DNA from 4 places in the Massilia sp. BAP21 genome. Region 1 is predicted to be linked to each of the others. Evidence: predicted binding sites of a transcription regulator. Region 1 holds the regulator's gene; each other region holds the start of a gene.
What was found. Region 1 encodes sigma-54, which starts transcription at its own class of promoters, with help from an activator protein. Its sites were predicted from a motif close to TGGCANGNAANCTGCTTT; they were not measured.

Region 1 (7,104 bases):
TCCTGACCGGCAACGTCGTCCTCACGCGTGGCACGCTCACCATGAAGTCGGACCGCGCGCTGGTCAAGGAAACGCCGGAAGGCTACATGAGCATCACGCTCACCTCGGGCCCGGGGCACGTGGCCACCTTCCGCCAGAAGCGCGACGGCGGCAACAATTTGTGGATCGAAGGCCAGGCCGAACGCATCGAGTACGACGAACGCCAGGAACTGGTGAAGCTGTTCTCGAAAGCGACCGTGCGCGAGCTGGAAGACGGGCGCCTGACGAATGAACTGAACGGCCCCTTCATCTCCTACGACAACCGCAAGGAAGTGGCGGCCGTGCGCAACGACGCCAGCGGCGAAAGCAAGGTGGGCGGCGGACGCGGCACCCTGATCATCGCGCCGCGCAGGACCACGCCCGCAGCGGCACCAGCGCCGGCGGGGAAATGAGCATGATGGGAGCAAGCGCAGGCAGCACCCTGGTCGTGCGGGGGCTGCAGAAAAGTTACGGCAAGCGCCTGGTGGTGCGCGACGTGTCGCTGGAAGTGGGCTGCGGCGAGGTCGTTGGCCTGCTCGGCCCGAACGGCGCCGGCAAGACCACCTCGTTCTACATGATCGTCGGCCTGGTACCGTCGGACGCCGGCGCCATCGAGATCAACGGCACCGACATCTCCAGCCTGCCGATCCACCGGCGCGCGGTGCTGGGCCTGTCCTACCTGCCGCAGGAAGCCTCGGTGTTCCGCAAGCTGACGGTCGAGGACAACATCCGCGCCGTGCTGGAACTGCAGCGCGACGACAACGGCAAGTCGCTCTCGAAGGACGCCATCAACGAGCGCCTTGATTCGCTGCTGGCCGAACTGCAGATCGAGAAGCTGCGCGAGAACCCGGCCCTGTCGCTGTCGGGCGGCGAGCGGCGCCGCGTGGAGATCGCGCGCGCGCTGGCCACCAACCCGCGCTTCGTGCTGCTCGACGAACCGTTTGCCGGCGTCGACCCGATCGCCGTGATCGAGATCCAGCGCATCGTGCGATTCCTGAAGGAGCGCGGCATCGGCGTCCTGATCACCGATCACAACGTGCGCGAAACCCTCGGCATCTGCGACCGCGCCTACATCATCAACCAGGGCGCCGTACTGGCCTCGGGCCGCCCCGACGACATCATCGCCGACGAGTCGGTGCGCCGCGTCTACCTGGGCGAGCACTTCCGCATGTAATCGAGGTAACGACACCGCTTTGAACCGCAGTTGAACAGTAAGAATCGATGAAACAATCCCTGCAACTCCGGACATCGCAGCACCTGGCCCTGACGCCGCAGCTCCAGCAATCGATCCGCCTGCTGCAGTTGTCCACGCTCGAACTGCACCAGGAAATCGAGCAGATCCTGTCCGACAATCCCTTGCTGGAGCGGCTCGACGATCCGCTCGACCGCTCGGTGCGCCTGCTGGCCGACGGCGCCATCAACAGCGCACCCGCGCAGGGCGAGGCACCGGCCGCGCCATCGAACGAGGAAAGCGCGCCGGCCAGCGCCGACGCGCCCGAAGGACTCGACGGCGGCGGCGACCATGAACACGGCGAGCCGGGTGGATCCGACAGCGACTGGGGCGACAGCGGCCGGGCCTCGGGCAACGGCGAAGACGAGGACGGCCGCCCGCAGCTGGAAGCCGGCGGCATCACGCTGCGCGAACACCTGTCGGAACAGGTGCGCGTGACCAACCTGAACCTGCGCGACCGCGCCCTGGCCGAGCTGGTGATCGACGCCATCGACGACAATGGCTACCTGGAAGAACAGCTCGACGAGATCCACGCGCGCCTGCCGCAGGAACTCGAGGTCGAGATGGACGAACTGCGCTGCGCGCTGGCGCTGATTCAAAGTCTCGATCCGGTGGGCGTCGGTGCGCGCAGCGCGGCCGAATGCCTGGCGCTGCAGATCCGCCGCATGCCCGGCGTGCCGCTGGTGACGCGGCGCACGGCACTAAAGATCGTCGAAGGGTATCTGACCTGGTTCGCGCAGCGCGAATTCAACAAGCTGAAAAAGGCGCTCGACTGCGACGACGAAGACCTGCGCGAAGCGCAGGCCGTGATCCGCCAGTGCCATCCGCACCCCGGTGCCGCGTTCGCATCGAGCACCTCGGACTATGTGGTTCCGGACGTTATTGTCCGGAAAACGAAGAGCGGCTGGGGTGTGACCCTGAACCACGAAGTGATGCCGCGCCTGCGCGTGAACCACATGTACGCGGCCTTGCTGAAGGGCGGGAAAGGCGAAGGGCAGATGAGCGCGCAGCTGCAGGAAGCGAAGTGGCTGATCAAGAACATGCGCCAGCGCTTCGATACCATCCTGCGTGTTTCCGAGGCAATTGTGGAGCGCCAGCGCAACTTTTTCAGCCATGGCGCGGTTGCCATGCGGCCCCTTGTGCTTCGCGAGATAGCTGATACACTAGGCCTACACGAGAGCACAATCTCTCGCGTAACCACGCAGAAATTCATGCTGACCCCGCACGGCATGTTTGAGCTGAAGTATTTCTTCGGAAGCCACGTCGCCACCGAAGCGGGGGGCGAAGCATCTTCGACGGCGATCCGGGCTCTCATCGCGCAACTGACAGGAGCAGAAGACCCCAGGAACCCATTATCCGACAGCAAGATCGCGGAAATGCTCGGTGAACAAGGAATGGTCATCGCACGCCGCACGGTTGCCAAATACCGTGAGGCACTGAAAATTCCTCCAGTCAGTCTCCGCAAATCCTTGTAACGGCGGCACCCTCGCGCTTCCTGCGCGGCGCGGCAGCCGCCACCTCTTCAAAGGAGTGTGTATGAATCTCACTATCAGCGGTCACCACCTCGACGTTACTCCCGCCATTCGTGAATACGTACAAAACAAGCTTGAGCGCATTACCCGCCACTTCGATCAAGTGATCGATTCCCACGTGATCCTCGCGATCGACAATCTTACCGAAAAAGAAAAAAGGCAGAAGGCCGAGATCAACTTGCGCGTCTCTGGCAAGACCGTGCACGTGGAAAGTGTGGCGCAAGATTTGTACGCTGCGATCGATCTGTTGATGGACAGGCTGGACCGGCAAGTGATGAAGTACAAGGACATGCTCAAGAGTCATAGTCGCGACGCACTCAAGCGTCTCCCTGAAGGCGGAGAGGCAGCCGCAGCCTGACAGGCCGGCCAGCACCGTCTGAACGAGGGCGCCCGCTGGGCGCCCTTTTCATTGTTATCTCCCCCTCGTCAATACCCCGCCGCCACGGGTCTTGGGTAGAATGGATGTTTTTTCGACCATTCCAGACCATGACCGACCACGTCCAGACCCGCATCGCCAACGGCACCGGTACGATCACCCTCGACCGCCCGAAAGCCTTGAACTCCCTATCGCTGGACATGGTGCGGCGCCTGACCGACACCCTGCTAACCTGGCGCGACGATGCGTCGGTCGACGCCGTGGTCATCACCAGCAGTAGCGAAAAGGCCCTGTGCGCGGGCGGCGACATCCGCTTCTTCCACGAGGCCGGCCATGCCACGCCGACGGGTGGCAGCGCGCTGCTGGAAGACTTCTTCACCGAAGAATACGCGCTGAACCACCTGATCCACTTCTATCCGAAACCGTATATCGCGATCATGGATGGCGTGGTGATGGGCGGCGGCATGGGCATTGCCCAGGGCGGTCCGGACACCGGCCTGCGCATCGTGACCGACCGCACGAAAATGGCGATGCCTGAAGTGAACATCGGCCTGTTCCCGGACGTGGGCGGCAGTCACTTCCTGTCGCATGCGCCTGGGCAGCTGGGTAACTATCTCGGCCTGACCGGGCTGACGATCGGCGCGGCCGATGCGCTGTATGTCGGGCTGGCGGACGTGTTCGTGCCAGGTGCGCAATTGCAAGCCTTGAACGAACTGATCGACGCCACGCCCGGTGCGCAGTTGCCGGATGCGATCCGTGCGTTTGCCTCCGGCTTCGCCGATCAAGCAGGGGAGAGCGAACTGCAGGCGCAACGCGCCACCATCGACGCGCACTTCGGCGCGGCTTCCGTGGCAGCGATCATGGAATCCCTGGGCCGTGACGAACATCCCTTTGCGCAAAAAGCGTTAAAGGCGATGCGCCAGCGCTCGCCGCTGATGATGTGCGTGACGCGCGAGATGCTGGTGCGTGGCGCGGCCATGAGCGTGGCCGATTGCCTGCGCATGGAGCGTTCGCTGGTGCGCCGTAATTTCGAGCACGGCGAAGTGCTGGAAGGCGTGCGCGCGCTGGTGATCGACAAGGACAATGCGCCGCAGTGGAAACCTGCATCGCTCGAGGACGTGACGGCGGAGATGGTGGAGGGTTTCTTCGCGCCGGTGTGGCCGGCGTATGCGCATCCGCTGCGGCACCTGGATTGAAGCAGGGACTGCGCATCCCGGGTAGGTGGGCACGGGGTGCTTGCCCTACGTCGACGTTGACGGATAACGCGCTTACGACTGCTCGCGGTGGCGCAGCACCACGCGTTCGGTCTCGCCGAAGTACGCCGCCAGGCGCTCGGCCATGTACACCGAGCGGTGCTGGCCGCCGGTGCAGCCGACCGCCACCGTCAGGTAGCTGCGGTTGTCGGTCTTGAACGAGGGCAGCCATTTTTCAACAAAGGCGCGAATATCTTCCAGCATCTCGGTGGCGCTGGGCTGGGCGTCGAGGAAGGCGATCACCGGCGCGTCCTTGCCGGTCAGCGGGCGCAGCGCGATGTCGTAGTAGGGATTCGGGATCGCGCGCACGTCGAACACGAAATCGGCGTCCAGCGGCACGCCTACCTTGAAGGCAAACGATTCGAAGAACAGGGTCAGCGGTGCATGCTTGACCTCGGCCAGTTCCTTGATCCAGGCGCGCAGTTTATTCGCCGACGCTTCCGAGGTGTCGATCACGTGGCCGAGCTGCTCGATCGGCGCCAGGCGCTCGCGCTCTTCGGCGATGCACTCGATCAGGGTGCGGCGCGAAGCTGGGTTTTCGCCTGGGCGCAACTGGTGCGAGAGCGGGTGGCTGCGCCGGGTTTCGGAAAAGCGCGCCACCAGCGAGTGGGTGCTGGCGGTCAGGAACATCACCTTGACCTCGTGGCCTTCTTCCTTCAGCGAACGAACGCTATTCGGGAGTTCAACCAGCGACTCGGCGCTGCGCGCATCGACGGCAACCGCCAGCCTGGCGGTGCGCTCGGCATCGACCGTTTTCACCAGCTGCGGCAGCAGGGCCGGCGGCAGGTTGTCGACGCAGTAGTAACCCGCGTCTTCGAGGACGTTCAAGGCAACCGATTTGCCCGAGCCGGAAATGCCGGTAATGAGTACGATGTGCATGGCGCGATGATACCGCAACAGTACCGGCTTGTCGTCGGGCTTATCGTTGGATACGGGGGCGATCGATGTACATACCCGCCAATCGCGCCAGTTACAGCGGTATCAGTCGCTGCTCATGGCCTGGCGTTGCCGCTCCATGAATTCCTGCAGGGTATCGATGCCGCGCAGTTGCAGGATGGTGTTGCGCACCGCGGCTTCCAGCAGCACCGCGATGTTACGGCCGGCCGCCACGGGAATCACGACTTTGCGGATCGGCAGGCCCAGCACTTCCTCGGTCGGGAAGTGGAAGGGCAGGCGCTCGACTTCCTCGTCGAGCACGCCGCGCTTGACCAGATGAACAATTAATTTCAGCCGCATCTTGCGGCGCACGGCGGTCTCGCCGAAGATCGCCTTGATGTCGAGCAGGCCGAGGCCGCGCACTTCCAGCAAATTCTGCAGCAGCGGCGGGCAGCGGCCTTCGATCATGTTCGGGGCAATGCGCGAGAACTCCACGGCATCGTCGGCCACCAGGCCGTGCGAACGCGAAATCAGTTCCAGGCCCAGCTCGCTCTTGCCCAGGCCGGAATCGCCGGTAATCAAGACGCCCACACCGAGCACGTCCATGAAGACGCCGTGCATGATCACGCGCTGCGCCAGTTTCTTGGACAAATAGACGCGCAGGAAGTCGATCACCTGGGCTGCCGGCAGCGGCGTGGAAAACAGCGGGATGTTCTGCTCGTCGCAGATGGCGAGGATGTCAGGCGGGGTTTCCAGGCCTTGCGCGATGATCAGCGCCGGCGGGCCGCCGCCGATCAGCTCGCCGATCACGTGGGTGCGCGAGCTGGACTTCAGGCGGTGGTAATAGTTCAGTTCCTGGTGGCCGAACACCTGGATGCGGCCCGGGTGGATCAGGTTCAGGTGGCCGACCTGGTCGGCGGCCGAGGCCACGTCACCGGAAATGAGCCGCTCGCCGCCGGGAAAGCCGGCGAACCAGCCGAGTTGCAGGCTGTCGCGGTTATCGTCGTACAGCCTTTGGATGGTGAGCGGAGTCTGCAACATGGCGAGTAATCGAGGGGGAAAAGGACCCCCTCAGTTTAACCCAGTGCCTGCAAGCTTGGTTGCCAGTTGATAATTCGTTCGTGCACGGAACGCGGGTCCGGATCGCTTGCCAGGGCAGTGCGGATCGCTTCGTCCGAGAACAGTTCCGCGATCTCGGACAGGATTTCCAGGTGCTGCTGGGTCACGTGGTCCGGAATCAGGAGGAAGAACAGCAGGCTGACCGGGCGGCCGTCGGGCGACTCGAAGGGAATCGGCGAAGCCAGGCGGACAAAGGCGGCGATCGGGTTCTTCAGGCTCTTGCTGCCTTTCACGCGGCCATGCGGCACGGCCACACCATGGCCGAGGCCGGTGGAGCCGAGGCGTTCGCGCGCGAACAGATTGTCCGTCACGGTCGAGCGCGCAATGCCGCAATTGTTTTCGAAGATCAGGCCGGCCTGCTCGAAAGCGCGTTTCTTGCTCGATACTTCAATGTCGAGCTGGACGTTTTCAAGCGAAAGAATTTTGCTAAGGTTGGTCATAACACGCTTCTGGTGGTGCAGCACAAAGCAGGGTGAATTGTGCGGGCAACTTGCGGTGCAGAATTATAGGCCGCTTTAACGGCCGTGTGATTCGATTTCGCGTCGGTATCCTACCCCTGTCAGAGGATGGATTCGACCCCTTGGCAGACAGTAGCGACAGCACGATTTGCGCTTTCGCAAGGGCCTACGCAATTTCCGCAACGAAAATCCCGATCCCATGGGTGAAAGCGGGGCATGCGCCACGTTTCACCATCTTTTA
Region 2 (7,104 bases), 1.9 Mb from region 1:
CGCAAGTCCAGGTGAATCACCTGTCGGTCGGCAAGATCTCGGCCGGCGCCACCGTCGAGCGCGCGGTCGCCTCGAACCTGGGCGAAAACAACCAGATCCGCCTGGAGCTGAACAACACCGACTTCGCCACCGCCAGCCGCGTGGTCGAGGCCGTGAACAACCAGTTCGGCGCCGGCACCGCCACCGCCCTCGACGGCCGCGTGATCCGCGTGCGCACCCCGGCTTCGTCGGATGCCCGCGTCAGCTTCATTGGCCTGCTGGAAAACATCGATGTCAAGCCGGCCGCCGCCGCCGCGAAAGTGATCCTGAACGCGCGCACCGGTTCGGTGGTGATGAACCAGGCCGTCACGCTCGACACCTGCGCCATTTCGCACGGCAACCTGTCGGTGACGATCGGCGCCGACACCAACGTCAGCCAGCCGGCGCCGGGTTCGCGCGGCCAGACCGCGGTGACCACCACGCCTAGCGTGGAAATCAAGCAGGACCCGGGCAAGGTGCTGCTGGTGAAAGGCGGCGCCTCGCTGGCGGAAGTCGTGAAGGCCATGAATTCGATCGGCGCTTCGCCGCAAGACCTGCTGGCCATCCTGCAGGCCCTGAAAGCCGCAGGTTCGCTGCGCGCCGAACTCGAGATCATCTAAGGACCCGCCATGATCGGTAACAGCCCATCCACGAACGACCTGAGCAGCAAGTTCGCGCTCGACGCGCAAGGCCTCGGTTCGCTCAAGCAGTCGGCGAAAGCCGGTTCGCCCGACGCCCTGAAGGGCGCGGCGACCCAGTTCGAAGCCATGTTCATCAACCAGATGATGAAGAGCATGCGCGACGCCACCCCGCAGGATGGGCTGATGGACAACCAGCAGACCAAGATGTTCACCTCGATGCTCGACCAGCAGCTGAGCCAGAACCTGGCCAAGCGCGGCATGGGCCTGGCCGACGTGCTGACCCGCCAGCTGTCGGTGCAGACCGACGCCAAGGCGCTGGCCATCGGCAGCGAAGCCTCGACCACGGTCGGCCGCGACGGCGTGGCCGCCGCGCTCGAGATTCCGCTGAAGCCAAAAGCCGGTCCGCTCAAGGAAGGCCTGGACGCGGGCCTGCAGACCCAGGGCATCAGCGCCAGCGGCCGCACCCAGGCGCCGCACGTGCAGGCCTTCCAGGAAAAGCTGGGCGCCCACGCCGCCGCGGCCGAACAGGTCACCGGCGTGCCGGCCAAGTTCATGCTGGGCCAGGCCGCGCTGGAAACCGGCTGGGGCAAGCGCATGATCCGCAATGCCGACGGCACGAACAGCAACAATCTGTTCGGCATCAAGGCCGGCCCTGGCTGGAAAGGCAAGGTCGCCACCGCCGTGACCACCGAATACGTGAACGGCGTCGCCCAGCGCCGCGTGGAAAAGTTCCGCGCCTACGACACGCCGGCCGACTCGTTCAAGGATTACGCGCGCATGCTGGCGAACAATCCACGTTACGAAAAGGTCATCAACAGCGCAGGCAGCCCCGAAGCATTTGCCCACGGCCTGCAGCGCGCCGGCTATGCCACCGACCCGAACTACGGCCACAAGCTGAGCAAGATTATCAAGAACTCACTGGCATGACGACATACGCAAGGCGTTCAAGTTTCGACGCAACTTGCCGTAAAAGACAACATCAATAGAGAAACGACATGTCCGGAAACCTTCTCAGCATCGGCAAGACAGGCTTGTACGCGGCCCAGGCCGCGCTCAGCACGACTGGCCACAACATCACCAACGCCAATGTGGCCGGCTACAGCCGCCAGGGCGTGGTGCAGGCCACGTCGACCCCGGTCGAGACCGGCTCCGGATTCGTTGGCACCGGCACCAAGATTGCCGAAATCAAGCGCTACAGCGACGATTTCCTGAACACCCAGGTGCGCACCGCAGGCGCCAGCAAGGCGTCGTTCGACACCTATTACGCGCAGATCAGCCAGGTCGACAATTTGCTGTCGAATACCACCTCGGGCCTGTCACCGGCGATGCAGAACTTCTTTGCGGCAGTGCAGGACGTCAGTGCCAACGGCGGGTCGGCAGCGTCGCGCCAGTCGCTGCTGTCGGCAGGCGCCTCGCTGGCCGGCACCTTCCAGCAGATTGACATGCGCCTCGAGGAAATTGATGCCGGCGTCAATACGCAGATCGAATCGAACGTCACCCTGATCAATTCCTATGCCCGGCAAATCGCAGACCTGAACAACAAGATCGCCGGTTATGGCACAGGCAGGCAGCCGAACGACATGCTCGACCAGCGCGACCAGCTGGTGACGGAGCTGAACCAGCACGTCAAGGCGACCGTCACGGTCGGGAACAACAATGCCCTGAACGTCTCGATCGGCAATGGCCAGCCGCTCGTCATGGGCCAGCAGTCGTTCCAGCTGGCGGCGTTGAAGTCGCCGACCGACTTGTCGCGCGTGACGGTAGGCTATGTTACCGGCGACAAGACGGTGGCCTTGCCGGAAAATGCGCTGGCCGGCGGCGAGCTCGGCGCCTTGCTGGAGTTCCGCACGAACACGCTGGACCGCGTGCAGAACGCGGTCGGCCGCCTGGCGATCGGCCTGGCGACCAGCTTCAATGACCAGCACAAGCTCGGAATCGATCCGGCGCGTGCACAGGGCCAGGATTTTTTCAGGACGGGCCAGGCCTACGTGGCGGCGGCCGTGACCAACGTGCGGCCGGCCACGGCGGCTGTCGATGCCGCCATCGCCGACCCGGCGCTGCTTACCGACAGCGACTACCGGGTGGAGACGGACGGCAGCAGCTTCTACGTCACGCGCCTGTCCGACAAGGAGCGCACCAAGGTCGATCCCTATGATGCGAACGGCACGACCTTCAGCAAGGACGGCGTGGATTTCCATTTTTCCGGCACCCCGATCGCCGGCGACAGCTACCTGGTGCGCCCGAGCGCCAACGGTGCGTCGAGCCTGCAGCTGGCGCTGTCGGACGTGAGCCAGATCGCCGCCGCCGCGCCGCTGGCGACCGCGGTTCCGCAGTCGAACAAGGGAAGCGGCCAGATCAGCGCCGGTAGCGTCGACGCCGGCTATTTCGCGGCGCCACCGGCGCTGCCCGTGACGCTGAGCTACACCGGCGGCATGCTGTCCGGATTTCCCGATCCGGCCGCGGTGACCGTCGATGGCAAGGCGGCCGAGCCCGATGCCGACGGCAATATCGCGTTCAAGGCCGGCGCGACCTACAGCTTCAATGGCGTGAGCGTGAAGCTGTCGGGCGCACCCATGGATACCGACAGCTTCAGTATCGCTGCCAACACCGGCGCCAGCGCCGATACCCGCAACATGCTGGCGCTGGCCGGGCTGCAAACGAAAAACATCCTGAATAATGGCAGTGCCACGTTCCAGTCGGCATTTGCCCAGACCGTCAGCTCGGTCGGCAACAAGACGCGCGAAGTGCAGGTCAGCGCGAGCGCGAGCGAGGCGCTGTTCAAGGAAGTGCAGGCCTCGGCCGAGAATGTTTCAGGTGTCAACCTGGACGAGGAAGCGGCGAACCTGATGAAGTACCAGCAGGCTTACCAGGCCGCCGGCAAGGTGATGCAGATTGCCACCAGCATCTTCGACACCTTGCTGTCGATCGCACGCTGAACCCGGAACGCAAGCGGAGCACACCATGCGCATCAGTACCCGAACCATCTATGAAAACGCCACGAATCAGCTCAACTCGCTGCAGTCGCAACTGGCGAGGACGCAAAACCAGCTGTCGGCCAATACGCGCATCCTGACCGCGGCCGACGACCCGATCGCTGCGGCGCGCGCGCTCGAGGTGACGCAGTCGCAGTCGCTCAACACCCAGTACGCCACCAACCGCAACAGCGCCAACAGCGCCCTGGCCCTGGTGGAGCAGGCGCTGAACGAAGGCGGCAACCGGGTGATGGATGTGCAAACCTTGCTGGTGCAGGCCGGCAATGGCGCGCTCAACAAGAGCGACCGCGAGAAGATCGCCGGCGAAATCGAGGCGCGCATGCAGGATCTGCTGGGTGTGGCGAACAGTACCGACGGTAGCGGCCATTATCTGTTTTCCGGCTACCGCAGCACCACGGTACCGTTCGTCGAGGTCGAGGGCGGCGCGGACTACCAGGGCGACCAGGGCCAGCGCATGCTGCAAGTGGGCGCCTCGCGCACCCTGGCCATCAGCGAGACCGGCAATGCGGTGTTCGAAGGCGCACGTACCGGCAACGGCAGCTACCAGACCGTCATGGCCGCGGGCAACAAAGGCTCGGCGGTGGCCACCAGCGGGTCGGTGGTCGATCCTTCGCTGCTCAATGGTCATGCGTACACGCTGTCGTTCCAGCAAACCGGAACGCCGGCCGCGACCACCTATACCGTGACCGACAATACGACCGATCCGCCGGAGCAGCTGGTCAGCGGCAAACCCTATATCGAGGGCCAGAAGATCACCGTTGGTGCGGTGTCCTTCGACGTCAAGGGCAGCCCTGCCGACGGCGACAGCTTCGAGGTCAAGCCGTCGCAAAAGGAGTCGGTGTTCGCGACGCTGTCGAACCTGGTGACGGCCTTGCGCACGTCGACCGACGACGAAGCCGGCCGCGCGGCACTGACCAACAAGCTGACGGTGGCCGGTGAAAACCTCGGCTCCGCGCTCGACAATATCCTGTCGGCGCGGGCCTCGGTCGGTTCGCGGATGAAGGAAGTGGACTACCTCGAGAGCGCCGGCGCCGACCTGGGCGTCCAGTACGCATCGACCCTCTCGAAGCTGCAGGACCTCGACGTGGTCAAGGCCATTTCGGATTTCTCGACCCAGCAGTCAACCTTGCAGGCAGCCCAGGTGTCGTTCAAGACCATGTCGGGGCTGTCGCTGTTCAATTACATCAGCTGATTGCGGCGGCGGCGAGCGTAAGCGGCGCCCAGCATCGCCACGCCGAACAGGGCCAGGCTCGATGGTTCCGGCACGTCGGCAGCGATGTTCGAGCCGTTGAGTCGCAGGCTGGCGCTGCGCAGGGTGAAGTCGCTCACAACCCACGATTCGTCGTAGAACGACAGGTAGAACTTGCCGCTGCTGGCGATGTTCGAGAACACATCAGCGTGGCTGGCAGCGTCGATGTGGAAGGTCTGGCTGATGACAGTGTTGCTTTTGGTCATGCTCATCAGGTTGCTCGAAACATGATCGGCCTGGTCGCCAACGCCCACGAACCAGTTTTCATAGGTTTTCGTCTTGCCGAGGCTGAAGAAGTCATTGGTATTGCTGAAGCTTAACGTCAGGTCGAAGCTGTCGATGCTTTTGTAATCGATCGTGCTGAAATCGAATTCGTCGTTGAACTTGGTGCAGCCCGACGCCGTATCCTTGACGGTGACTGCGTTGCCCGTCACTTTGTCGCAAGGCTTGCGTATGCCGGTATTCGGGTTGACATTGCCGTTCGCGCTGCCGTAGTTCTTGTCGACCGATCCTAGCTCAATAACACTTGCATTGGCGGAAGCCGCAGCGGCGAGCAGCAGGGCAGGAAGGGCGCGCTTGATCATTGCTTTCATTATTTCTCCAGTTGGTACAGGTATCGAAAAGGACTTCCTTACCTGTTAGGCAAACATCGTGCCAACTGGAAATTATCTTGTAAATTCAGAAACTTAGATTCTTTGTCGCTTTTTTAAAGTTACACAGTGTAAAGAATTTCGACAAAGAATTAAAATTTTCGATATGCCAACTGTATTTACGATGGCAATCTGTCGTCATTGCATACCATTTCTTGCAATTTTTCTTGCGACAGCGCGGCGCTGAAGTAATAGCCCTGCATCTGGTCGCAATGATGGGCACGCAGGAACGCGAGCTGCTCGAAGGTTTCCACACCTTCGGCAATGACCTTCATTTTCAGGTTGTGGCCGAGCGCGATGATGGCGCGCGTGATCACGGCATGGCCGTCGTGCAGGCCGCCGCCCAGGAAGGACCGGTCGATCTTGATGAAGTCGACCGGGAATTTCTGCAGGCGGCTCAGGCTCGAATAACCGGTGCCGAAGTCGTCGATCGACAGGCGCACGCCCAGCGTCTTCAGTTCGGCCAGCGCCTCCGTCGCCTCGGCTGGCCGGTCCATCAGCTGGCTTTCCGTCACTTCCAGTTCCAGCATGTGCGGGTCGACCCCGTGGCGCTTCAGCACCTCGGCCAGGTGGCGTGCAAACTGGCGCTGGCGTAACTGCCGCGCCGACAAATTCACCGAAATCACGAAGTCGTCGATGCCGAGCGCGCGCAAGGCTTTCAGGGCGCCGCATGCCTCGGCGATCACCCACTCGCCCAGCGGCACGATGAGGCCGGTTTCCTCGGCTACGGGAATGAATTCGTCTGGGGAAATCATGCCTTGTTCGGGATGGCGCCAGCGCACCAGGGCTTCGGCCCCGACCACCTTGCCGGTGCGCAGGTCCACCTTCGGCTGGTAGCCGAGCATCAGTTCGTCGTTGCGGATGGCGCGGCTCAGGCTTGCCTCCAGCATCAGGTGCTGGTGCACGATCTGGTTCAGCTCCGCCGTATAGAACTGGGCATTGTTCTTGCCCAGGGCCTTGGCGTGGTACATGGCGGCATCGGCGGCGCGTATCACGCGGTCGACGCTGTCACCGTCGAGCGGGAACAGGCTGACGCCGATGCTGGTGCCGGGCACGATTTCGCGGCCGGCCACGTCGATCGGCGCGCGCACGCTGCGGCGGATGCGCTCGACCAGGTCGGCCACATGCTCGGCGCTGGGCTGGTCGTTGATCACCAGCACGAACTCGTCGCCGCCGACGCGCGCGACCGTGTCGTGTTCGCGCACGTTCGCTTTCAGGCGGCTGGCAATTTCTTGCAGCACCACGTCGCCGGCTTCGTGGCCGAAGTTGTCGTTGATGTGCTTGAAGTTGTCGAGGTCGAGAAAGGCCAGCGCACCCAGCACCCCATATTCCAGCGCATGGTCGATCGCCTGCTTCAGCTGGTCTTGCAGCAGGGTGCGGTTGGCCAGGCCGGTGAGCGGGTCGTGGTGGGCCAGGTGGTGCAGGCGGCGCTCGTAATAGCGCGCTTCGGTGATGTCGTTGATCACCGCCACGAAATGCGTCACCTCGCCATCGATGTTCGTCACCGGGTCGATGCGCAGGTCGTTCCAGAACACTTCGCCGTTCTTGCGTAC
Region 3 (7,104 bases), 1.8 Mb from region 1:
GTATGCCCAGCTGCAGGCGGTGATGGAACTGTCGCGCCGGGCGATTGCCGAGCAACTCTTCCGCCAGGCCCTGTGCTCGCCGGATGTGGTGAAGAACTACCTGCGCGGCAAGTTCGGACTGCAGGCCTACGAATCCTTCGTGGTGCTGTTCGTCGACGTCAAGAACCGCCTCATCGATGCACAGGAAATGTTTCGCGGTACGCTGACGCATACCAGCGTCTACCCGCGCGAAGTGGTCAAGGCGGCCCTGCGCCGGAATGCCGCCGGCGTCATGCTGGCCCACAACCACCCGTCGGGCGAATGCGCGCCCAGCGAGGCCGACCTCAGCCTGACCCATGCCCTGGTCCAGGCACTGGCCCTGATCGATGTGCGCGTGCTCGACCATTTCGTGGTGGCCGGGACCCAGGTACATTCGTTTGCCGAACACGGGCAGCTGTGACGGCTGTGCACTACCGCCGTCACTTCACATCCGCGTTACTTGCGCAGCAGCGCCTCGAACTTGCCCTGGTCGAGGAACTTCGTGTAGCCGCTGATCGTGGCGGACACCTCGGCATTCGACATCAATTCCATCATCGCCACTTCGCCCAGCGAACGGAAAGCGGAGAGCATGCCCTGGCTGCCTTCGGCCTGCATGACTGCGCGCGTTTGTTCGGTGCAATTCTCGGTCAGCAGGCGGGTCACCAATTGGGCCATGCCCCTGTCGGCATCGTTACGGGTGGCCGGGGTGACCGTGGTGAGCTTGTTCATTTCCGGATGGGCCGACATCGAGATAAAGATCCAGCGCGCCAAGTCCGTACGATCCTTGCCGTTGGTACTGCTCTTCAGGCATTCGCCGAGCTGGTTGGTGGCAGGATTGGCCATGGCGGCCTGGGAAGTGAAAAATGCCAGACCCAGGAACAGACTCGGAAGGATGCGCATACGCCGCTTTCTTTATCAAAAAGGAATTTAAAAGTGGCATTACTTTAACATTTTGCGTTTTGGAAACACAAGCCATGTTGTTGGCAATCGACAGCGAGCATCGTTGGTAGCTACGGCCTCACTGTTCAGTTAACCGCATGAAAACAAGGCGCTAGCCCTGTTTTTACAATTGTTAAATCTGATGGAGCAATCAAGACACCATTGTTTTTCGCAAGTGATTGATTCCGCGATGGTTTTCACGCTATACTCTCGTTTTTCCGAATTCGGAAGTTTATTCTTAAGGAGTGCGCTATGGCACGTGTCTGCCAAGTTACTGGCAAGGGAGTTATGGTTGGCAACAACGTCTCCCACGCAAACAACAAAACGAAACGCCGTTTCCTGCCTAACCTGCAGAACCGTCGCATCTACGTCGAATCCGAAAACCGTTGGGTCTCGCTGCGTTTGTCGAACGCCGGCCTGCGCGTTATCGACAAGCTGGGCATCGACGCCGTTCTGGCCGACATGCGCGCTCGTGGCGAAAAAGTCTAATTAGGGGAGCTATCATGGCAAAAACTGGCCGCGACAAAATCAAGCTGGAATCGACCGCAGGTACTGGTCACTTCTACACCACCACCAAGAACAAGCGCACGATGCCGGCGAAGATGGAAATCATCAAGTTCGACCCGAAAGCACGCAAGCACGTTCCGTACAAGGAAACCAAGATCAAGTAATCGATCCTGGTTCAGTACAAGAAAAGCCGCCCACGCAAGTGTGCGGCTTTTTTGTTGCCCGTTGCGCCCGCTGCGGGTAAGGCTACGGGCGAAAAAAAGAGCGGGCAAGCCCGCTCTTCTTCCTGAACGCTTGTAGAGCGCTTATGCCTTGTTGGCGCGCTTGCGGGCCACGACGCCGGCGCCCAGCATGGCAATGCCGAACAGGGCCAGCGAACCCGGCTCCGGTACTTCGGTCGCCAGCTTGAACTGGCCATTGTTCGAGAACAGGAAGTATTCGCCTGGCTTGTTGGCGTAGGTACCCTTGGTACAGCCCTTGCCCTTGAAGCCGGAGAATTCGCAGACCAGTTCGCTCACCAGGACCGCGTCCGGCCTGGCCACATTGTTGGCATTGGTGAAAGCGAACGACAGGATGGACTCGGTCGACAGGTCTTTGCCTTTGCCGTCGAAGAAATACCCGGCCTTGATGGCACCGACGTCGGCCGACGCCAGCACACTGACCTGGCCATTCCCGGTTGGCCGGCCGCTTGCATCCACCAGGCCGCCACCGCCGGCCAGCACATTGAACTTGGCGATTTCGGTGCCCAGGTTGGCCCCATAGACGCCCGCGGTCGAGCCATATTCCCCGTCGACCGGGTTCTGGTACATCGTGATGGTACCGCCGGTAAACGCAAAGGCGCCATTGAAGGTGCCGGTACCGGAGGCCTGGAAGACGGCGCTGATATTGCCGCCTGCATACTTCACCGGGAACAGCGCGGCTTTGCTGTCGGCTTGCGTGATGTTGAAAACAGCGTGCTCGACGAACGTGAAGGAACCCGTGCCGTTCGGAGTCAGCTGGATGAAGGCATTGCCGTTCACATCCAGGTATTCGTTGATCTTGTGGCCACTGGCAAAACCGCCGCCATTCGGATTGAAGACCCAGTCGTTCATGACTGCGCTATTGACGGCAGCATTGGCATTGGCAAATGACAGGGCCAAGGCAGCGGTGCAGGCTAGCTTGTTCAGAAATTTCATAATTAGCTCTTTATCGATGGAAATCGGTTTTGCGAATACGAAATGAGAAGCAAGTCCTGTGCCATAAATATATTTACGATTGGAATCAATTACTTGTAGGAATCCTGTCTGTCCCAATCACAGCGGTTGTAAAGAAACTCGACAGTATGCACGCAGATTGCATACGCACCGTGGCTACAAAATAAATAACAACGGCTCCCGCAGGAGCCGTTGTCGATAACGCAGAAAGGCGTTTATGCGTAGCTACGCAGGCGCATCGAGAACTCCTGCAGCGACTTGATGCCCGAGGCTTCGGCACGCGTGCACCAGTCTTGCAGTTGCTGCAGCAGCTGGTCGCGGGTCGAATGCGAACGCTCCCAGATGGCGCCGAGTTCCACACGCATCTGGTGCATGGTCTCCAGCGCCTTGCTGTGCTTGAACAGCTCGATCAGCTGGGCTTTTTGCGACAGTTCCAGCTTGCCCGGCTCGCGCTGCAGCAGCTTGCGCGACGATTTCAGGAAGCGCGCTTCCAGCTCGGCCTTGTGCTTCAGGTGCTCGAATTCCTCGTGGAAGGCGTGCTTGACCGACTTGGCGTACTTGGCCATCACATCGTAGCGGTTGGTGATCACCGACTGCAGGGTTTCCAGGTCGGCAACAACCTTGTCCTTGGCCAGCTTCGGCTTCGGTGCGACTTTCTTCACCTTTGCCAACCCAACCATTTCCATAGCGCGGATGTAGGCCCAGCCGAGGTCGATTTCATACCACTTGCTCGACAGCTTGGCCGAGGTGGCATAGGTATGGTGGTTGTTGTGCAGCTCTTCGCCACCGATCAGGATGCCCCACGGGAAGATGTTGGTGGCCGCATCGTTGCAATCGTAGTTGCGGTAGCCCCACCAGTGGCCCAGGCCATTGATGATGCCGGCCGCGGTAATCGGAATCCACAGCATCTGGATGGCCCAGATGGTGATGCCGATCACGCCGAAGAGCACGAAATTAATGACCAGTAGCGCCGAGACGCCGGCCCAGCTATACCGGGTGTAGAGATTGCGCTCGATCCAGTCGTCCGGCGTGCCGTGACCGTATTTTTCCAGCGTTTCCTTGTTCTTGCTCTCGGCGCGATACAGCTCCGCGCCTTCCAGCAGCACTTTCTTGATGCCGCGGGTTTGCGGGCTGTGCGGATCTTCCTCGGTATCGCACTTGGCGTGGTGCTTGCGGTGGATGGCGGCCCATTCCTTGGTCACCTGGCCCGTGGTCATCCACAGCCAGAAGCGGAAGAAGTGGCTCGGGATCGCATGCAATTCCAGGGCGCGGTGCGCCTGGTGACGGTGCAGGTAGATGGTGACGCCGGCGATGGTGATGTGCGTCACCACCAGCGTGTAGATCACGACTTCCCAGGGACTCAGGCCGACGAGGCCGGTGGTCATGAATTCCAGCACAGAATGCAGGATATTGCTAAAGGTCATTACTGCTCCAAGTTAAGGTCAGACTGTACTGCGCGCCGATCTTTCTGTGAGGCAGTCGCGCGAGGCAGCGCGCACGCGCCGGCCAAACAACCCCGCATTCTACGCACTTTCTCATGACGCACGGCACGAACAACGCATATAAATGCGCTTCTTTACCTAACGTGCGCCATCCTGTTAGTGAATATGCATTAGGTCTGTTGCGCTGGAGGCGGATTCTGCGGTGGCAGGCCGAGACGGATGGCGCCGGCATGCACCAGCGCATAGATGTTCCGGTTCACGGCCGAGATCACACCCCCGCTGCCCTTCTCCGGATCGACGATCGAGAAGCCGAGTTCAAGCTCGTAGCCATGCGGCCCGAAAGCGTTCAGTTGCACTGAAGGCGCCGGCTCGGCCACCACGCGCTCGACCTCGTCGGCCTGGCGCGCCAGCAGCGTCATCACCGCGTTCAGGTCGCTGTCGTAGGCGACCGTGATCTTCGTGTTCAGGCGCACCGCTCGGTTCGTGCCCGACTGGTTCGTTACGACACCGGTGATCAGCATTTCGTTCGGCAGCAAGGTCTGCGTACCGTCGAGCGCCTGCAGCACGGTGTAGCGGGTATTGATGCGCGCCACGCGGCCGGAATACTTGTCGACGGCAATCGGATCGCCGATCGACAGGCTGCGCTCGAACAGGATGATGAAGCCAGACACATAGTTACTGGCAATACGCTGCATGCCGAGACCGAGGCCGACACCGAGCGCGCCGCCGAACACCGACAAGACCGTCAGGTCGAGCCCGACCAGGCCCAGGCTGACCAGCACCGACACCAGGATCAAGATCGCCCGCCCCATGCGCGCCAGCACCACGCGCAGCGAGGTGTGCATGCCCTCGAGGCGCATCAGGCGCTCTTCCAGCGCGGCGCCGGCCCACAGGGCCAGCATCATTAGGACGACGACGGAGACCACTGCTTGCAGGATCGCCAGCAGCGAAGCGGAGTTCTTGCCGAGTGGGATTTGGCGATTCTCGAGGAAATGCAAGATGTCCGGCCACTGGCCGGTGAGATACAGCGCAACACCAACCCAGACCACCAGCGCCAGCACCTTCTCGAAGGTCTGCAGCGCGGTGCCGAGCGGGCCACGCCGCGCGAACACCCGCCGCAGCAGGTAGAACACCATGCGGATCAGGGCCATCGACGCGAACAGCGGCAAGGCCACGGCCAGCAGGTGCACGTTCTGGTAGCGGGCCAGGATGAGCTTTGCAAGCCACACCCCCGCCGTGATCAGGAGCGGCGCCAGCACGCGGCCGAAACTTTCGACACCGAGGCGGCGAATCGCCCCGGCGTTGTCGTCCTCGTGCAGCCAGCTGCGCCGGATCAGGCGCGCCAGCAGCAGGCCGACCAGCACCGCAGCCACGATCGCCAGCGCCTGCCACAGGATGCGCGGGTTACTGATGTCCTCGAGCAGGTCCTGCAGCAGGTCGGTCAGCGGCATCGTTTGCACGTTGTGATTTACTCCGCGTCGGCTTCAGGCGCGGCCGCCTTCGGCGCCTTGGCGGCCATCGGCTTGCGCTCCAGCACGGCGGCGAAAAAGCCGTCGGTCTGGTGCTTGTGCGGCAAGAGCTTCAGGTAATCGCCCATTTCCAGGTCGATCTTTTGCTCGGCCAGCACCTTGTTCATCGGCACCAGCTCGAAGTCCGGGTGCGACGCCAGGAACTGCTCGACGATGACGTCGTTCTCTTCGTTCAGCAGCGAGCAGGTGGCGTACACCAGGCGGCCGCCGCCCTTCAGCAGGCGCGCAGCGCCGTCGAGGATCGACGCTTGTTTCTCTTGCATCTCGGCCACGGCGCCTTCCGGCTGGCGCCATTTCACGTCCGGGTTACGGCGCAGGGTGCCCAGGCCCGAGCATGGCGCGTCGACCAGCACGCGGTCGATCTTGCCGGCCAGGCGCTTGATCTTGGCGTCGCGCTCGTGCGCGATCAGCACCGGGTGCACGTTCGACAGGCCGCTGCGCGCCAGGCGCGGCTTCAGCTTCGACAGGCGCTTTTCCGACACGTCGAAGGCGTACAGGCGGCCGGTGTTGCGCATGGTCGCGCCCAGGGCCAGGGTCTTGCCGCCGGCGCCGGCGCAGAAATCGACCACCATTTCGCCGCGGCGCGCGGCCAGGATCTGGGCCAGCACCTGGCTGCCCTCGTCCTGCACCTCGATCGCGCCTTCCTTGAACAGCGGCAGGCCTTGCAGGTTCGGCTTTTTCTTGACGCGCAGGCCAAGCGGCGAATACGGGGTCGGCTCGGCCACGATCGGCGCTTCGGCCAGCTTGGCGATGACTTCGTCGCGGTTCGCCTTGATGGCATTCACGCGCAGGTCGAGCGGCGCCGGGGTATTCAGCACGGCGGCCAGCTCCTGGGCTTCGCCTTCGCCGAACTGGGCGACGAGCTTGTCGTACAGCCACTGCGGCATGTTGGCGCGCGCCAGTGGCGGCAGCAAATTGCGGTCGATTTCCTTGATGCGGTTCAGGAAGGCGGTTTCGTCTTCGCTCAAGCCGCCGAGGGCGTCGATGCCGACGGTTTCCGACAGGCCCAGCAGGGCCAGGCGGCGCATCGACGGCGTGCCGCCGGTGCCGCCGAAATCGGTAAAGAAGGTCTTGTTGCGCAGCACGGCGTACACCGCTTCGGCAACCACGCCGCGTTCGCGCGGGCCGAGACGCTGGTGGTCCTTGAAGTAGCGCGACAGGGTAACGTCGGCCGGGGCCGTAAAGCGCAAGATCTCGCGCAGCACCTCTTCGGTGTTGCCGAGAATTGCTGGTGGCAATCTCATGGAATTCCTTGAATCAGATACGTATAAAAATCAGGCGGGCTGCGCGATGCGCACGCCGCCTTGTTCGATGCTCAGCCTGTCCTCGATGAACAGGCGAACGGCGTAGGGATACAGCTTGTGTTCTTCGGCCAGCACGCGCGCTGCCAGGCTGTCTTCGGTGTCGCCAGGCAGCACGGGCACGCGCGCCTGGGCCACCATCGGGCCGTGGTCCAGCTCGGCGGTGACGAAATGC
Region 4 (7,104 bases), 260 kb from region 1:
GCCCGTACATGTGCACGCCGCAATCGCGACAGGCGTGGCGCTGGATGGTGGCGCTCTCGTCGACCACCTGCAGCTTGTCTTCGTTGGCCGTCACCTTCACCTTGTCCTTGCCGACCACGGCCACCTGCGAGAACAGCGAGCCGTCTGGTTTCCAGCACTTGGTGCAGCCGCACACGTGGTTGTGCGCCACCTGGCTGGTCAACTCCACCGTGACGGGATTGCTGGTGCACAGGCAGGTCAGGGTGCCGCCGGCAAAGCCGGGCGTGGCAGGGGGGATGCCGTTGTCGACGGCGGGATGGATCTTGACTGCGGTATTCATGTCTGTGTCGCTCATGATTGCGTCTCCATGGTTGATTGCTCCCTCAATACAGCACCACCGAGCGGATCGACTGCCCGCTCTTCATCAGCTCGAAGCCCTCGTTGATGCGTTCGAGCGGCAAGGTGTGGGTGATCAGGTCGTCGATGTTGATCTTGCCGTCCATGTACCAGTCGACGATCTTCGGCACGTCGGTGCGTCCGCGCGCGCCGCCAAAGGCCGAGCCTTTCCATTCGCGCCCGGTGACCAGCTGGAACGGGCGTGTAGAAATTTCCTGCCCGGCCGCAGCGACGCCGATGATGAAGGACTGGCCCCAGCCTTTATGGGTGCATTCGAGCGCCTGGCGCATCACGGTGGTATTGCCGATGCATTCGAAGCTGAAGTCGGCGCCGCCGTCGGTCAGTTGCACGATGTGGTCGACGATGTTCGGCACCTCGCCCGGATTGACGAAGTGGGTCATGCCGAACTTGCGCGCGATCTCGGCCCGGCCGGGATTCAGGTCGATGCCGATGATCTTGTCGGCGCCGACCATGCGCGCGCCCTGGATCACGTTCAGGCCGATGCCGCCCAGGCCGAACACGACCACGTTGGCGCCGGCCTGCACCTTGGCCGAGAACACCACGGCGCCGACGCCGGTGGTGACGCCGCAGCCGATGTAGCAGGCCTTGTCGAAAGGCGCATCTTCGCGGATCTTCGCCAGCGCGATCTCGGGCACGACGATGTAGTTGGAGAAGGTCGAAGTGCCCATGTAGTGGAACAATTGCTGGCCGTCGATGGAAAAGCGCGAGGTGGCGTCGGGCATCAGGCCACGGCCCTGGGTCGCGCGGATCGCCTGGCATAGATTGGTCCTGCGCGAAAGGCAAAACTTGCACTGCCGGCATTCCGGCGTGTACAGGGGAATCACGTGGTCGTCGCGCTTGACCGAGGTGACGCCGGGGCCGGTGTCGAGCACGATGCCGGCGCCCTCGTGCCCGAGGATGGCGGGGAAGATGCCTTCCGGGTCGGCGCCGGACAGGGTGTAGTAATCGGTATGGCAAATGCCGGTGGCCTTGATCTCGACCAGGACTTCGCCGGCGCGCGGGCCTTCCAGGTCGACCTCGGCAATGGAGAGCGGTTCTCCCGCTTTCCAGGCGATGGCTGCTTTCGTTTTCATGGTGTCCTTGCTGTGGTGTGTGTCGTCAGGCGCCCGGTCCGGTGACGGGAGCGGGCAACTGCGCCAGTTCGGCGTCGCTGAACAGGCGCGAACGCGTGAGGAAGCGCTGCCCGGTGCCGTTATCGAGCGAGAACATGCCGCCGTTGCCGGCGACCACGTCGATGATCAGCTGGGTGTGCTCCCAGTAGGCGAACTGCTCGGCGCCCATGTAGAACGGCGCGCCGCCCAGCTCGCCGAGGCGCACGTCGGTGTCGCTGACGCTGAATTCGCCGGCCGGGTAGCACATCGGCGCGCTGCCGTCGCAGCAGCCGCCGGACTGGAAGAACATCAGCGGGCCATGGCGCTGGCGCAGTTGCTCGATCAAGCCCAGCGCGGCGGCGGTGGCGACCACGCGCCCGGGCGCGGCACTTGGCTCGGCGCTGTGCAAGCCACTGTCCGGGCTAGCGTCCGGGCCGCTGCCCGCGCCGCCGCTCAGGCCGCTGTTCAATTCGTCCGCACTGTCCATGGCCGCCCCGCTCCGCTCAGAAGAAGCCCAAGGCCTTCGGGCTATAACTCACCAGCAGGTTCTTGGTCTGCTGGTAATGGTCGAGCATCATCTTGTGGTTTTCGCGGCCAATACCCGACTGCTTGTAGCCGCCGAAGGCCGCGTGCGCCGGATACAGGTGGTAGCAGTTGGTCCAGACGCGCCCAGCCTGGATCGCACGGCCGACGCGGAAGGCGCGGCTGCCGTCGCGCGTCCACAGCCCGGCACCCAGGCCGTACAGGGTGTCGTTGGCAATCGCCAGGGCGTCGGCTTCGTCGCGGAAGGTCGTCACCGCCACCACCGGCCCGAAGATCTCCTCCTGGAAGATGCGCATCTTGTTGTGGCCCTTGAACACGGTCGGCTTCACGAAATAGCCTTCCTTCATGTCGCCCTGCAGGGTGTTGCGCTCGCCGCCGGCCAGCACCTCGGCGCCTTCCTGCTTGCCGATGTCGAGGTAGGACAGGATCTTTTCCAGCTGCTCCTGCGAGGCCTGGGCGCCGAGCATGGTCGTCGCATCCAGCGGGTTACCCTGCTTGATGGCGGCCACGCGCGCCAGGGCGCGGTCGATGAACTTGTCGTAGATCGATTCCTGGATCAGCACGCGCGACGGGCAGGTGCAGACTTCCCCCTGGTTCAGCGCGAACATGGCAAAGCCTTCCAGGCACTTGTCGAAGAACGCGTCATCGGCATCCATCACGTCTTCGAAGAAAATGTTTGGCGACTTGCCGCCCAGCTCGAGCGTGACCGGAATCAGGTTTTGCGCGGCATAGCCCATGATCAGGCGGCCGGTCGTGGTTTCGCCGGTAAAGGCGATCTTGGCGATGCGCTTGTTCGAGGCCAGCGGCTTGCCCGCTTCCAGGCCGAAGCCATTCACCACGTTCAGCACGCCCGGCGGCAGCAGGTCGGCGATCAGCTCGACCAGCACCATGATCGAGGCCGGGGTCTGCTCGGCCGGTTTGAGCACCACGCAATTGCCGGCCGCCAGCGCCGGCGCCAGCTTCCAGACCGCCATCAGGATCGGGAAGTTCCAGGGAATGATCTGGCCAACCACGCCCAGCGGTTCGTGGAAGTGGTAGGCATAGGTTTCGTCGTCGATCTGGGCGATCGAACCCTCCTGGGAACGGATGCAGCCGGCGAAGTAGCGGAAATGGTCGATCGCCAGCGGGATGTCGGCGGCGGTGGATTCGCGGATCGGCTTGCCGTTGTCGATGGTCTCGGCGGTGGCGAGCAGCGACAGGTTCTGTTCCATGCGGTCGGCGATGCGGTTCAGGATGCCGGCGCGTTCGGCGGGCGAGGTCTTGCCCCAGGCAGCTTTCGCGGCGTGGGCGGCGTCGAGTGCGAGTTCGATGTCCTCGGCACCGGAGCGTGCGACTTCGCAGAAGGGCTGGCCGGTAATCGGCGTCAGGTTGGGAAAATACTCGCCCTTCACCGGCGCTACGAACTTGCCGCCGATGTAGTTGTCGTAACGCTGCTTGAAGGGATTGGCAACGCCGAGTTTGCTGATGTCCGCGAGATTCATGTCGTCCTCTTTCTGGTTTGTATTGGGTCCCCGGCTGGATCGGTATGGCCGTCCAGATCTGAAACAGTGCCACGCCGGCTGTCCTAATCTGGAACAGGTGCTGCGCCGTTTGCTCAGGCAAGTACCGGGCGGACAGCACGTGGCGTGTGCAGAGCCAAGGCTATGCAAGGGCCGTGCCATTCAGGTCCTGGCGGCCTGGCAGAGATATTGCTTCGTCAACTGCACAGAATATGGAGACATGCATGGTCCAGCTTTCCCTGCGGCGCAAGCCGCTTGCCCTGCTGTGTGCGGGCAGCACCCTGTTTGCAGGCGGCATGGGTACGCCGGCAATGGCCGGCGCGCCCTCGCCCGCAGCTGCGTCTGATGCAGCGCCGGTACCGGTGGTGGTGGTTACCGGCAGCCGCATCGAGCACGACAGCTACGATTTCCCGGCCGCCATCGACGTGGTCGACGCCACGCGCATCGGCAATGCCCAGCTGCGCGTGAATGCGTCGGAGGCGCTGGTGGCGGTGCCGGGACTGGTGGTGCTGAACCGCCAGAACTATGCCCAGGACTTGCAGATTTCCTCGCGCGGCTTCGGCGCCCGCTCAGCCTTCGGGGTGCGCGGGGTGCGCCTGATTGCCGACGGGATTCCGGCTTCGATGCCGGACGGCCAGGGCCAGGCGGCCACCTTCAACCTCGACATGGCCGAACGCATCGAGGTGCTGCGCGGACCGTTTTCCGCCCTGTACGGCAATCACTCGGGCGGCGTGGTGCAGCTGTTCACGCGCGATGGCCAGGGCCGGCCGACCGTCGAGACCACGGTGTCGGGCGGCAGCGACGGCACTTATAAAGTCGACCTGAATGCGCAGGGCGAGGCAGGCGGGATCGGCTACGTGGTCGATGCCTCGCGCTTCGGCACCGATGGCTACCGCGAGCACAGTGCGGCGCGGCGCGACCAGGGCTTTGCCAAGCTGACCACTCGCCCGAGCGCGACCAGCCGCCTGACGATTACCGCCAGCAGCCTGACCCAGGACGATACCCAGGACCCACTGGGCGTGACCTGGAACACTTTCCAGCGCAACCCGCGCGCCGGCGAGATCGACGCCACCGATACCCAGGTGCCGAACCGTACCCTGGCCGAGCGCTACGACACGCGCAAGAGCATCGACCACCAGCAGGGCGGCGCGGCCTTTGAACAGCGTTTCGGCGCGGACCGATTGCGCGTCATGGCGTATGTGGGCAAGCGGCAGGTGATCCAGTACCAGGCGTTCTCGCGTGCTTTCCAGGCGCCGCCCACCCATTCCGGCGGCGTGGTCGATTTCGACCGCGACTTTTATGGCCTCGAGCTCCAGTGGATGACGGTACGCGAGCTGGCCGGTGGCAAGCTCAGCACCACGGCCGGCATCGAATACGGCCGTTCGGTCGACGACCGCCAGGGTTACGAAAACTTTGTCGGCAGCCAGTTAGGGGTCAAGGGCGCCTTGCGCCGCAACGAAAAGGACAAGCTGTCGAACCTCGACCCCTACGTGCAGACCGAGTGGGCCGGCGGCCCCTGGGTGCTGACGGCGGGCCTGCGCCGCAGCAGCCTGAAGGTGGACGTGGACGACCGTTTCCTGGCCAATGGCAACGATAGCGGGTCCGTCGACTACAGCCGCGTAACGCCGGTGCTGGGGGCGCTGTACAAGGTGTCGGATAAATTAAACGTGTACGCCAGTGCGGCGCGCGGCTTCGAGACGCCAACCCTGAACGAACTGTTCTATTCGAGCGGCGGCGGTTTCAATTTCAACCTTGCGCCGGCGCGCAGCAAGCACCTGGAGCTGGGCGCCAAGGCGCAAATGGGCGATGACACGCGCATCAACGCCGCCCTGTTCCAGGCACGTACCGAGGACGAGATGGTGGTCGACACTGCCGGCGGCGGACGCACCAGTTACCGCAACGCCAGCTCGACCTTGCGGCGCGGCGCGGAGGTATCGCTGGAGTCGTCGCTGGGTGCCGGTTTCAGTGCGCGCGCTTCGGTGACGCTGCTGCGGGCCACTTATGAGACCGGATTCGGCAGCGTGGGCGCCGGCAGGCGCTTGCCGGGCGTGCCGCGGGCGAATGGCTATGCCGAGCTGGCCTGGACGGAGCCAAACGGCCGCCTCAGCGCAGCGCTTGAGACCGTCGCTTCGAGCAAGATCTATGCGGAAGACACCAATCTGGAGCGGGCCGCGCCGGGGTATGCGGTGGTGAACGCGCGCATCCAGGCGCGGCAATCGATCGACCGCTGGCGCTTCAGGCAATTCCTGCGGGTGAACAATTTGTTCGACCGCAGCTATGTCGGTTCGGTGATCGTGGGTGATACCAACCGCCGCTATTATGAAGCCGGCACCGGGCGCCAGTGGATGGCGGGCGTCAGCGCCGAGTACACGTTCTGAGCGGGCAGTCTGAATACGGGTTCCCGATATGTGTTCTGACTGCGCGTTTTAAATACGCATTCTGAAACGGCCGGCCGCTTGTATCGTACCGGCCGGCGTCTGGCGTTTCAGAATGTATAGCGCAGGCCGGCAACGAAGGTACGCGGCGCGCCGGGCGCCACGAAGCGCGTGTGCCCGGGTTCAACCTCGCCTTCGTGCGGACGCAATACCTGGCCGTTCGGGAACAAATCGGGCGCCACCGCGCCATAGGTTTCGTAGCGGCGGTCGAAGACATTGCTGATGCGGGCAAAAATTTCCCAGTTCGGCGCCGGCCGGTAGCTGGCGCGCAGGTTCACCAAGGCATAACCGCGCACGCGCCAGTCGGCGCGCTCGGGTTCTTCGCCCTCCTCTGGATCTTCGATCAGGCCATCCTCGTTGCCCTGGCTGAGCAGGCTGCTGGCCGCCTGCAGGTCGGCACCGAAGCGCAGCTGCGGACTGGCGTCCCAGTCCAGCGACAGCTTGCCGCTGTGACGCGGCAGGCCGGCCAGGCGCATGCCGCGTTCCACCTCGACGTTGCGCGCACCGGTGAACAGTTCGCCGTCGGCGTCGTACACGGCTTCCAGGTAGCTGTAGGCGAAATGCACATTGACAGGTCCGAACTGCCGGGCGACGGTGGCGTCCAGGCCCTGGTGGCGGGTGCGCTCGAAATTGGCGAAGTAACCCTGGCGCGATGGCGAGCTGAGGAAGAGGATGTCGTCGCGGTTGACGGTGCCGTGCAAGGACACCGAGTAATTGCCGCCGGGCAGACGACCGCGTACACCGGCCTCGATCGTACGCGCGACCACCTGCTTCAGGTAAGGGTCGGCCTGCAGGCCCACCGGCAGGCGGCAAGGGTTTTCCGGATCGGCGCAGCCGAGCTCGATGACGGTGGGCACGCGGTTACCCTGGGCGACATTCGCGAAAACCGTCGCGCCATTGCCCAGCTGGTGGGTGATGCCGAGCGAGGGGTTCAGGCGGGTGTAGGTAAAGCTTTCCCGTGGCTGGACGCCGCGTTCGTTGGTCAGGGTATTGCTCACGCGTGCGCGATTCAAGCGTGCGCTGGCAGTCAATTGGGTGCTGGCACTTGCGGCCCAGCTGCCGGCGACGTAGACACCCAAGGCACGCGCACTGCCAACCACCGACGACGAGGGCTCGCGCTCTTCGTCGGGGTCGCCGATG

Region 2: the regulator sigma-54 is predicted to act here: its motif matches at 5,541-5,558, upstream of ACWYRN_RS14375 (PEP-CTERM sorting domain-containing protein).
Region 3: the regulator sigma-54 is predicted to act here: its motif matches at 2,686-2,703, upstream of pepA (flocculation-associated PEP-CTERM protein PepA).
Region 4: the regulator sigma-54 is predicted to act here: its motif matches at 3,673-3,690, upstream of adh (aldehyde dehydrogenase).

Annotation. Positions count from the first base shown of each region.
Region 1 is NZ_CM173596.1:1,384,749-1,391,852, reverse strand. It holds gene lptA (lipopolysaccharide transport periplasmic protein LptA) at 1-431, shown strand, start outside; gene lptB (LPS export ABC transporter ATP-binding protein) at 437-1,192, shown strand; gene ACWYRN_RS06080 (RNA polymerase factor sigma-54) at 1,240-2,724, shown strand; gene hpf (ribosome hibernation-promoting factor, HPF/YfiA family) at 2,786-3,139, shown strand; gene ACWYRN_RS06070 (enoyl-CoA hydratase/isomerase family protein) at 3,268-4,353, shown strand; gene rapZ (RNase adapter RapZ) at 4,426-5,289, opposite strand; gene hprK (HPr(Ser) kinase/phosphatase) at 5,392-6,327, opposite strand; gene ACWYRN_RS06055 (PTS sugar transporter subunit IIA) at 6,363-6,845, opposite strand.
Region 2 is NZ_CM173596.1:3,265,159-3,272,262, forward strand. It holds gene ACWYRN_RS14355 (flagellar basal body P-ring protein FlgI) at 1-638, shown strand, start outside; gene flgJ (flagellar assembly peptidoglycan hydrolase FlgJ) at 648-1,586, shown strand; gene flgK (flagellar hook-associated protein FlgK) at 1,655-3,595, shown strand; gene flgL (flagellar hook-associated protein FlgL) at 3,621-4,844, shown strand; gene ACWYRN_RS14375 (PEP-CTERM sorting domain-containing protein) at 4,832-5,494, opposite strand; gene ACWYRN_RS14380 (sensor domain-containing protein) at 5,671-7,104, opposite strand, start outside.
Region 3 is NZ_CM173596.1:3,143,810-3,150,913, reverse strand. It holds gene radC (RadC family protein) at 1-439, shown strand, start outside; gene ACWYRN_RS13830 (hypothetical protein) at 475-918, opposite strand; gene rpmB (50S ribosomal protein L28) at 1,210-1,446, shown strand; gene rpmG (50S ribosomal protein L33) at 1,458-1,628, shown strand; gene pepA (flocculation-associated PEP-CTERM protein PepA) at 1,770-2,639, opposite strand; gene ACWYRN_RS13810 (DesA family fatty acid desaturase) at 2,873-4,042, opposite strand; gene ACWYRN_RS13805 (mechanosensitive ion channel family protein) at 4,270-5,550, opposite strand; gene ACWYRN_RS13800 (RsmB/NOP family class I SAM-dependent RNA methyltransferase) at 5,568-6,872, opposite strand; gene purN (phosphoribosylglycinamide formyltransferase) at 6,903-7,104, opposite strand, start outside.
Region 4 is NZ_CM173596.1:1,640,878-1,647,981, forward strand. It holds gene gfa (S-(hydroxymethyl)glutathione synthase) at 1-334, opposite strand, end outside; gene ACWYRN_RS07180 (S-(hydroxymethyl)glutathione dehydrogenase/class III alcohol dehydrogenase) at 363-1,469, opposite strand; gene ACWYRN_RS07185 (DUF779 domain-containing protein) at 1,495-1,974, opposite strand; gene adh (aldehyde dehydrogenase) at 1,991-3,511, opposite strand; gene ACWYRN_RS07195 (TonB-dependent receptor family protein) at 3,754-5,907, shown strand; gene ACWYRN_RS07200 (TonB-dependent receptor) at 6,015-7,104, opposite strand, start outside.